2 regions of the Streptomyces sp. NPDC017940 genome follow, and region 1 is predicted to be linked to the other one. Evidence: riboswitches for the same ligand, from Rfam matches in the RefSeq annotation. Region 1 holds a riboswitch; the other holds the start of a gene.
What was found. Region 1 has a riboswitch for ZMP and ZTP ahead of ACH4DX_RS07325 (bifunctional 5,10-methylenetetrahydrofolate dehydrogenase/5,10-methenyltetrahydrofolate cyclohydrolase). Riboswitches for the same ligand answer to the same signal wherever they lie in the genome.
Positions count from the first base shown of each region.

Region 1 (5,087 bases):
TCCCAGGGCACGCACGGCAGCACGTCACCGTCGACCACGGGGGCGAAGGGCATGCGGGCCCGCGCGGCCCGGCCCCAGCGGGGCTCGTGGCGGGAGATGCCGCCCAGCACGGTGTCGGCCGCGTCCCGGAGCGCGGCGGGGGTCGCCGCCGCCACCTCCGCGAGGGTGGGCGCGACCGCGAGCTCCGCCGCGACGGCGGACCCGATGTCCGCGGCGAGGTCCGTGCCGTAGAAGGGACCCGGCACGCTCTGTGTCACCGCCCTGCGGAAGAGTCCCGCCGCGCGGGGCATGGCGAGCAGGGCGGCGATGGCGCCCGCCCCCGCCGACTCCCCGAAGACGGTCACCCGGCCGGGCTCGCCCCCGAACGCGGCGATGTTCTCCCCCACCCAGCGCAGCGCGGCGACCTGGTCGAACAGCGCGCGGTTGGGCACCGCGCCCTCGAACTGGCCGTAGCCCTCCGCACCGACCCGGTGGTTGAACGTGACGACGACCGTGCCGCGGCGGGCGAGCTCCGTGCCGTCGTAGGCCGGTCCGTCGGAGGTGCCGATCATGTAGACACCGCCGTGTATCCACACCAGGACGGGCAGCCCGGCCCCGGCCGCCGGATCCGGCGTCCACACGTTCACCGTCAGCCAGTCCCCGGTCCCCTCGGCCAGGCCGTCGGGCTCCGCGGCCATGCCGAGCGCGAGGGACTGCGGCGGGCTCTCGCCGAAGGTGTCGGCCCGCCGTGTCCCCTCCCAGGGCGGGGCGGGCTCCGGCGGCGCCAGGCGCAGCGCACCGACCGGCGGCCGCGCGTACGGGATCCCGCGGAAGACGGCGACCTCGCTCCCCCACTGCCCTTGGAGCGTGCCGCCCTGCACGCGGACGACGGGCGGCCGCGGCGCGCCGGGCGGGGTACCGGGAGCTGTCACGTCATGGGCCCCTTTCCTGCCGGGGATTCAGCGTAGGCGGCGCAGGACCGTGACACCACGGGGCGCCAGGGGCAGTTCCCGCGGCGTGCCGGGGACGTGGGGCGGGAGCCCTGTTCGGCCGTCCGCCACGGCTCCGCCATGCGGCAGGGAGTTCCGGGTGGGGTCGCCGCGGCGCTCGGTCGGGGCGACCGGCCGCCCCACTCGCCCATCTCTGACCGGCACACGTCTCACTTTTTGTCATGTACAGACCTATCCTCAGGGGTCGTCAGTGCCCCGTACGGAGTCGGCGTCGGCCTCCCGAGCGCTCGGAGAAGCCGACGCACACCGGCACGCCCGTGCGCGGCAGCTCGCCCCCACCGAGGAGACATCTGTGTTGAAGCGCCTGTTCATGGCCGCCGCCCTCGCGGCCGCGGCCACCCTGGTACCCGCCGCGCCGACGTCGGCGGGCGACGCCGCCCCGGCACGCGCCGAGGCCTCGCCGGTCCCGGCCGTCGGCGAGGAAAGAGCCGTCGACATCGCCCTCAAGTCCGCCGGGAACCGGACACGGCACGAGATCCGGCACCCCGGAGCGGCCTACGTCAAGGTCCACTTCGCCCGCCTCGCGCTGGCGCCCGGCGACCGCCTGACGGTGGCCGACCCGGCCGGACGCGAGGTGCACACCTACCGTGCCGACCCCACCCGGGGGGCCGCACCGCGCGGCGACGCGAGTTTCACCCGGCACGGCCGTGCCGGCTTCGCCGCGATGTCCGTGGACGGGGACACCGCCGTGGTCACCCTGCACACCCGTAGGGGGCGGGATTCGGCCGCGCGCATCGACCGGTACTGGCGCGGCTACACCGGGGCGGAGATCGACGCCAGGAACCCGCGGAGCGTGTGCGGTGCCGACGGCCGCCGTGACGCGGTCTGCTACCGGACCAGCCATCCGGCGCAGTACGCGGCGTCGCGCGGGGTGGCGCGCATGCTGAAGAACGGCAACGGCTGGTGCACCGCCTGGCGCGTGGGCCGGGGCAACCACATGATGTCGAACAACCACTGCGTGAAGAACCAGGCCGAACTCGACACCATCGAGGTGCAGTTCGACTACGACTGCGCCACCTGCGGCGGCAACGACCCGCGCCCCGGCACCAAGGTCGGCGCGAAGGCCCTCCTGCGCACCTCGCCGAGCCTGGACTTCACGCTGTTCGACGTCGACGACTTCGACCGGATCACCCAGTTCGGCACGCTGTTCCTGGAGAACCGCGCGCCGGTCGCGGGCGAGGCGACCTACATAGCGGGACACGGTGACGCCAGGCCCAAGCGCATATCGATCTACGAGGAGCGCGACGGCGGCGCCCTGTGCGGGATACGGAACGCACAGCTCGGCACCGAGGACGTCGGGTACAACTGCGACACATCGGGCGGCAACTCCGGCTCCCCCGTCCTCGCCTCCTCCTCGCACAAGGTGATCGCCCTGCACTGGGGCGGCTCCTGCCCGAACAACATCGGCACCCGCATGGACAAGATCTACCCCCAGGTCCAGGACCTGATCGACAACCGCCCCTAGCCCCCTGCCCCCGTGCGCGGCCCCCGGCGGGAACACTCCGGCCGGGGGCCGCGGCGGCGGCCCGCCCGACCGCCGGGTCACAGCGCGGTGGGGCTAGAGTGGTCTGCGGGCCGTGACTGGCGCTTGGGTGGAGTACCACCGGGGAGCGGTCTGACACAGATGTCGATGCCGTGCGCCTGGGCGACTGGTCAAGCACGCCTGGAGGCGGCCATGTCCCCCACCACGTACGGCACCCCCGCGACGGTCCCCACGGCCCCCGGCTCGGGCTCGGCCCGGCTCATGGACGGCACCGCTCTGGCCCGGCGCGTCGTCGAGGAGACCGCGGCCCGCGCCGCGGAGCTCACCCGTCGCACGGGCGCCGCGCCCTGTCTCGCGACCGTCCTCGTCGGCGAGGACCCCGCATCGGTCACCTATGTGCGCATGAAGCAGAACCGCTGCACGAAGGCGGGCATCGCCTCGCGGCACCTCGCGCTGCCCGCCGCGACCACGACGGGGGAACTCGTCGACACGCTGCGGGCGCTCTCCGAGGACCCCACGGTGCACGGCATCCTGCTCCAGCACCCGGTCGGCGACCACATCGACGAGCGGGCCGCGTTCGAGGCGATCGCGCCGGAGAAGGACGTCGACGGCGTCACGCTCAGCTCGTTCGCCGCGATGAGCTTCGGCAGGCCGGGCTTCGTGTCGTGCACGCCGGGCGGCATCGTGCGGCTCCTCGACGCTCACGACGTGGACCTCTCCGGCAAGAACGCCGTCGTCGTGGGCCGCAGCGCGATCCTCGGCAGACCCGTCGGGATGCTGCTGCTCGCCCGCGACGCCACCGTCACCTACTGCCACTCCCGTACCGCGGACCTGTCCGCGCACCTGCGCGAGGCCGACGTCGTCGTCGCGGCCGTCGGCAGGCCGCGGCTGATCCGCGGCGCGGACATCAAGCCCGGCGCCGTGGTCGTCGACGCCGGATACAACGCGGGCAACGTCGGGGACGTCGACTTCGAAGGCGCCCGTGAGCGGGCCTCCCTGATCACGCCGGTCCCCGGTGGCGTGGGGCCGATGACGATCGCGGTGCTCCTGGCCCAGACGGTGGACGCGGCCGCACGGCAGCTCGGGGCGCGCGCCTAGGTGCGGGCGGCCGGCCCGGGACCTCGGGCCGCGTCCCGGGCCGGCTCCCCCTCAGATGGCGATCGACTGCTGGAGCCAGCGGCTGACGCGGTAGGGGAGCCACCAGGCGTACTCCCCCACGTCCAGGACGAGTTGCTCGGAGCGGAAGTCGTCGAGGGCGGCCTGCGGCACGGTGTCGGCGCGGGCGCCGTGGTCGAGCAGGTCCACGGCCCTCTCGTACTCGGGTTCGTCGGCGGTGAAGCGGCGCAGCTCCCCCCAGCGGCGGTCGCGGATCTGGAGGAAGCCCGGGCCCTTGCGCCACAGGCACTTGCACAGGTAGTGCCCGCGCCGCCAGGAGCGCAGCGACTCCTCGGCGCTCTTCGGGCCGAGCAGCGCGGCGGGTGGCTGGAGGTGGCTGAGCACCCGCCAGGTCTCCCCCGCGTCCGGGGCGAGCCGCAGGTCCCACTCGACCATCACGGCCCGCGCTGTCAGGTCGCGTACGAGGCTCAGGGCGTGCAGGACCGCGGCCGGTTCTTCGGTGGCGGTGAGGTCGACGGGCGCGGGCAGCCGCACCCTGCGGGCGCCGAGCTCCCACAGGCGCGCGGCCTCGCCCTTGGCAGGACCGGGCAGTGGCACCTCGCCGAGGAACATGCCGGGCAGCTCGCACGCGGCGGGGTCGTAGTCACGCCAGGCGAGGAGCGTCGGCGTGGTGAGGGTGGGGGTCATCGGACTCCTGGTGGTTCCTGGGGGGCCTGGGGTGCCTGAGGTTCCTGGGGTGCCGGGATCTCCCGGGCGGGTCAGGCCGGTTCGGGGACGGCGGCGCCCGCTTCCGCGGGTTCGGCGTGGATGTGCCGCATGAAGTCCAGGCGGAGCAGGTCCTCGTTGACCGCGGCCGGGGCGATGTGGACGTACTGACCCGCGTCCGCGAAGACGATGCCGAGGGCGAGCCAGGAGTCGAGGAGTTCCTGGACCTGCTCCTCGTCGCGGGCGGCGCCCGGCACGCGCGCGGCGGCCTTGCGGGTGAGGGCCGAGGTGCTGTGCGGCTGGTCGAGGAGGCGGAAGACGGCGAGCTCGAAGGGGTCGGTCAGCTCCATGGCCCGCCAGTCGAAGGTGCGTCTGCGGCTCACGAGGACGATGCGCTCGCCGTGGTCGTCGTGGGTGAGGCGGGCGTCCGTGTGGTGCTTCTTCCAGTCGGCGAGTGCCGCGTTGAGGGCACCGACCGTGGGCTCGCCGATGCCGCGGGCGGGCGCCTCGAAGACGTACGCCATGTCGTACAGCTCTTTTTCGGGCAGGTCGTAGGTGAAGCGGTAGTGGGCCTCGGGGCGCAGTCCTGTGAAGCCGAGCTCGGGGCGCTCGAAGTAGGGGCTGAAGCGCTCGATCGCGATCCGGGCGGACAGGTCGACGGGCGGGTCGAGGTGTTCGAGGGCGGGGATCTGCGCGATGACCGGGTCGTAGTCCTCGGCGCTCTCACCGGGGAAGCCGTGCAGATAGTTCCAGGCGACGGAGAGGCCGGTCTCGGCGCCGTCGCGCAGCATCCG
Region 1 covers NZ_JBIRHJ010000002.1:272,855-277,941, forward strand. The annotation lists gene ACH4DX_RS07315 (carboxylesterase/lipase family protein) at 1-911, opposite strand, end outside; gene ACH4DX_RS07320 (trypsin-like serine peptidase) at 1,282-2,454, shown strand; ZMP/ZTP riboswitch at 2,557-2,643, shown strand; gene ACH4DX_RS07325 (bifunctional 5,10-methylenetetrahydrofolate dehydrogenase/5,10-methenyltetrahydrofolate cyclohydrolase) at 2,734-3,570, shown strand; gene ACH4DX_RS07330 (DUF5825 family protein) at 3,622-4,275, opposite strand; gene ACH4DX_RS07335 (RiPP maturation radical SAM C-methyltransferase) at 4,347-5,087, opposite strand, start outside.

Region 2 (5,087 bases), on a different contig from region 1:
ACCGGCGACAGGGGCCGGAAGGTCCCGGTGCCGGACAGCCGCATCGGGAAGGGCCTGCACGCGGCCGCGACCGCGGCCAGGTGCTGCTCGATCGCGGGCAGCGCGCCGGAGTCCACCTCGGTCGGCGGCAGCAGCGTGACATGCGTGGGGATGCCGTGCGCGGCCGGGTCCCCGAAGCCGGCGCGCAGCTCCTGGAGCAGGCTGCCGTGTGGCTCCGGAACCGCGATCGACACACCGATCGTTACGGTCCCCACGTCGTACTCCTGTCGTCGTGTCGATGGGCGGTCGGCGGGCAGCGGCGGCTGCCTCGCCGTACGGCGGGTACTGCTCCTGCGGGTGGCCCGGTCCGGTTCGGCCGGGGTCCTTCCGGGCTCGGCCCGGGGTCCTTCCGGGGTGCGTCCGGGTCGGGCTCAGTGCTTGGCGGGCAGGAAGCCCACCTTGTCGTATGCCTGGGCCAGGGTCTCCGCCGCCACGGCACGCGCCTTCTCCGCGCCCTTGGCCAGGATCGAGTCCAGCGTCTCCGGGTCGTCCAGATATTCCTGCGTGCGGTCGCGGAACGGGGTGACGAACTCGACCATGGCCTCGGCGAGGTCGGTCTTCAGCGCACCGTAGCCCTTGCCGGTGTACTTCTGCTCCAGTTCCGCGATACCGGTGCCGGTGAGCGTGGAGTAGATGCTGAGCAGATTGCTGACGCCCGGCTTCTCCACGGGGTCGTACCTGATCACGGTGTCCGTGTCGGTGACCGCGCTCTTGACCTTCTTCGCGGTGGCCCTCGGCTCGTCAAGGAGGTTGATGAGGCCCTTCGGCGTGGACGCCGACTTGCTCATCTTGATCGCCGGGTCCTGGAGGTCGTAGATCTTCGCCGTCTCCTTGAGGATGTACGGCGCCGGGACCCTGAACGTCTCCCCGAAGCGGCCGTTGAACCGCTCGGCCAGGTCGCGGGTCAGCTCGATGTGCTGGCGCTGGTCCTCACCGACCGGCACCTCGCCCGCCTGGTACAGCAGGATGTCGGCGACCTGGAGCACCGGGTACGTGAACAGGCCCACGGAGGCGCGGTCGGCGCCCTGCTTGGCGGCCTTGTCCTTGAACTGCGTCATCCGGCCGGCCTCACCGAAGCCCGTGAGGCAGTTCATGATCCAGGCGAGCTGGGCGTGCTCGGGCACGTGGCTCTGCACGAACAGGGTGCAGCGCTCCGGGTCGAGACCGGCGGCAAGGAGCTGGGCGGCGGCGAGCCTCGTGTTCGCGCGCAGCTCGGCGGGGTCCTGCGGGATCGTGATCGCGTGCAGGTCCACGACCATGTAGAAGGCGTCGTGGGACTCCTGGAGCGCCACCCACTGGCGGACGGCGCCCAGGTAGTTGCCGAGGTGGAACGAGCCGGCGGTGGGCTGGATCCCGGACAGGACGCGAGGACGGTCGCCGGGGAGAACGCGGGGACGATCAGAGGCCATGCTCAGCATTCTCTCAGGTGCCGCCCGTTGGTCGGGAACTGGTGCGTGACGAGCGCGGACCGGTTCGGTCCGTACGGTGCGCCGAAGGCGCGGGGACGGGTCCTGGCGCCTCCCGCGGGCCGTGGCCCGGCAGCCGCCCGGCCGGGAGTCGGTCGACGCCCGGCCGGGCCCCGGGGGCGGTGGGCCCCGGGCTCACGTCACCGGCAGGCCCGGCGCCGGGAAGGCGGCCATCAGGTCGGCCACCTCCGCGCGGATCTTCCGCAGGGCGTCCTCGTCGCCGGTTGCGGCGGCGCGGACCGCGCGGTCGATCCAGTCGGCGACGGTGTCCATGTGGGCGGTGCCGAGCCCCCGGGAGGTGAGGGAGGGGGTGCCGATGCGCACGCCGGAGGGGTCGAACGGCTTCCTCGGGTCGTAGGGGACGGTGTTGTGGTTGACGACGATCCCGGCCCGGTCCAGGGCCTTCGCGGCGACCTTGCCCGGCACGTCCTTCGGCGTGAGGTCCATCAGGACCAGGTGGTTGTCGGTGCCGCCGGAGACGAGGTCGAAGCCGCGCGCGAGCAGGGCGTCGGCGAGGGCACCGGCGTTGGCGACGACGGCGTGCGCGTAGTCGCGGAAGGAGGGCTCCGCGGCTTCGCGCAGGGCGACGGCGATGGCGGCGGTGGTCTGGTTGTGGGGGCCGCCCTGGAGGCCGGGGAACACGGCCTTGTCGATGGCCTTGGCGTGCTCCTCGCGGGCCAGGAGCATCGCGCCGCGCGGGCCCCGCAGGGTCTTGTGGGTGGTCGTGGAGACCACGTCGGCGTGCGGCACCGGCGAGGGGTGGGCGCCACCGGCGACGAGGCCCGCGATGTGGGCGATGTCGGCGACCAGGACGGCCCCCGCCTCCCTGGCGATCTCGGCGAAGGCGGCGAAGTCGATGGTGCGGGGCAGGGCGGTGCCCCCGCAGAAGATCAGCTTCGGCCGCTCCTTCAGGGCGAGTTCGCGGACGGCGTCGAAGTCGACGAGGCCGGTGTCCTGCCGTACTCCGTACTGCACGCCGCGGAACCACTTGCCGGTGGCCGAGACCCCCCAGCCGTGGGTGAGGTGGCCGCCCATGGGCAGGGCCATGCCCATGACGGTGTCGCCGGGCTCGGCGAAGGCGAGGTACACGGCGAGGTTCGCCGGTGAGCCGGAGTAGGGCTGGACGTTGGCGTGGTCGGTGCCGAACAGGGCCCTGGCGCGGTCGGCGGCCAGGCGCTCGACCTGGTCGATGTTCTGCTGGCCCTCGTAGTAGCGGCGGCCGGGATAGCCCTCGCTGTACTTGTTCTGGAGGACGGTGCCGGAGGCTTCGAGGACGGCGGCGGAGACGTAGTTCTCGCTGGGGATCAGGCGGAGCGTGTCGGCCTGGAGCCGTTCCTCGGCGTCGACCAGGGCGGCGAGTTCGGGGTCGGCGGCGGTCAGGGCGGGGTGACGGGAATGGCTCATGGCGTCCTCCGGGGCGAGCGGTGATGGTGTCCGGTCGGGTCCCGGGGTGCCCAGGCGGGCGGCACCTCGAAGGCGTTGCCTCGCACGGCTCCCTCAGGGTCGATTCCCTGTGCGCCAGTCGCCGTGCTGTCAGGGCCAGGTTAACGGTCACGCCGCTCCGGCGGCTTCCCTCGTCCAGAATGCGAGTGACGATGGGAAGGGGAGCCCGCACCGGGCCCCGCCCGGGAACCCCCGCCCGGGGGCCCCGCCCGGGGGTCCGAGCCAGAGCACCCCGCCCAGGAGTCCCAGTCCAGAGATCCAGGCCCACAATCCAGGCCCGCCGGCCCCGACCCGACGCCGGACCCATGTGTGCCGCAAGGAGCGTGCGACCCGTGCGCACCGCGAGAAACGGAGACCCCGTGTCTGCTACGGAAGAACTCATCGCCTCGGCCGAAGCGCACAGCGCGCACAACTACCACCCCCTGCCTCTCGTGGTCGCCTCGGCACAGGGCGCGTGGATGACGGACGTCGAGGGCCGCAGGTACCTCGACATGCTCGCCGGGTACTCGGCGCTCAACTTCGGACACGGCAACCCGCGCCTGATCGACGCGGCGAAGAAGCAGCTCGACCGGGTGACGCTGACGTCGCGGGCGTTCCACCACGACCGCTTCGCCGAGTTCTGTACGCGCCTCGCGGAGCTGTGCGGCAAGGAGATGGTGCTGCCGATGAACACCGGCGCGGAGGCCGTGGAGACGGCCGTGAAGACCGCCCGCAAGTGGGGGTACCGCGTCAAGGGCGTCCCCGACGGGCGCGCCAGGATCGTGGTGGCCAGGGACAACTTCCACGGCCGCACGACGACGGTCGTCAGCTTCTCCACGGACCCCGAGGCGCGCGCGGACTACGGCCCGTACACGCCGGGCTTCGACATCGTGCCGTACGGCGACCTCGCGGCGCTGCGCGCGGCGGTCACGGACGACACGGTGGCGGTGCTCCTGGAGCCGATCCAGGGCGAGGCGGGGGTGCTCGTGCCCCCGCCCGGCTACCTCCCCGGCGTACGGGAGCTGACCCGTGACCGGAATGTCCTGTTCATCGCGGACGAGATCCAGTCGGGGCTCGGCCGGACGGGCCGGACGTTCGCGTGCGAGCACGAGGGTGTGGTGCCGGACGTGTATCTGCTCGGCAAGGCGCTCGGCGGCGGGGTGGTGCCGGTGTCGGCGGTGGTGGCGGACACCGGTGTGCTCGGCGTGTTCAGGCCGGGCGAGCACGGGTCGACGTTCGGCGGCAATCCGCTGGCGTGCGCGGTGGGCCTCGAAGTGGTCGCGATGCTGGAGTCCGGCGAATTCCAGCAGCGGGCCACGGAACTCGGCGAGCACCTGCACTCCGAGCTGCACCTGCTCGTGGGCACGGGCAAGGTCACCCGGGTGCGCGGGCGCGGACTGTGGGCGGGCGTCGACATCGACCCGGCGCACGGCACCGGCCGGGAGATCTCCGAGAAGCTGATGGAGCGCGGGGTCCTGGTCAAGGACACCCACGGCTCGACGATCCGCATCGCGCCGCCCCTGGTGATCAGCAAGGAGGACCTGGACTGGGGGCTCGCCCAGCTCCGCTCGGTCCTCGCCTGACCACTGCACCGGTCCCTGCCCGACGGCTGCGTCGGTCCCTGCCCGACCGCTGCGTCGGTCCTGGCCTGACCACTGCACCGGCCTCCGCCTGACCGCCGCGTCGGTCTCCGCCTGACCACTGCGTCGGTCCCCGCCTGACCACCGCATCGGTCCCGCCTGACCACCGCATCGGCCCTCGCCCGAACACGGCACTCGATGTGCGGTGCCCATCCCGGGGTCCCAGGGCCCCGGGGTCCCGGGGTCCCGGGACCCCGGGGGCCGTCAGTGGCCGCCCGCGTGCCTCCCCGCGCCCCCGACGGGGCGCGGTACCCCAAAGGGCCGCGCCGGGGCCGCCCGGCCCGTGTCCCCCTTCTCGTACGCCGCCTCGAACGCGGTGGCGCCGATAGCGGCGCGGGAGCGGGCGGTGGCGCGGTCCACGTCGGTGCGTTCGGCCGGGGGCAGCGGGGCGCCCTCGGCCCGGCGGAGGGCCGCCGCCTCGCCGAGGAGGGCGGCGGCGGCCAGGTGCTCGCCCGCCAGGGAGCGGGCGCCCGCCAGGCCTTCGAGGGCCAGGGCCACGGCCCGGTTGTCGCCGGTGCGC
Region 2 covers NZ_JBIRHJ010000003.1:631,635-636,721, forward strand. The annotation lists gene ACH4DX_RS12855 (2'-5' RNA ligase family protein) at 1-254, opposite strand, end outside; gene trpS (tryptophan--tRNA ligase) at 411-1,448, opposite strand; gene glyA (serine hydroxymethyltransferase) at 1,641-2,909, opposite strand; ZMP/ZTP riboswitch at 2,951-3,041, opposite strand; gene rocD (ornithine--oxo-acid transaminase) at 3,308-4,510, shown strand; gene ACH4DX_RS12875 (BTAD domain-containing putative transcriptional regulator) at 4,772-5,087, opposite strand, start outside.
Region 2: it holds a riboswitch for ZMP and ZTP, as region 1 does, so the genes downstream of both, glyA (serine hydroxymethyltransferase) here and ACH4DX_RS07325 (bifunctional 5,10-methylenetetrahydrofolate dehydrogenase/5,10-methenyltetrahydrofolate cyclohydrolase) in region 1, are expected to answer to the same signal.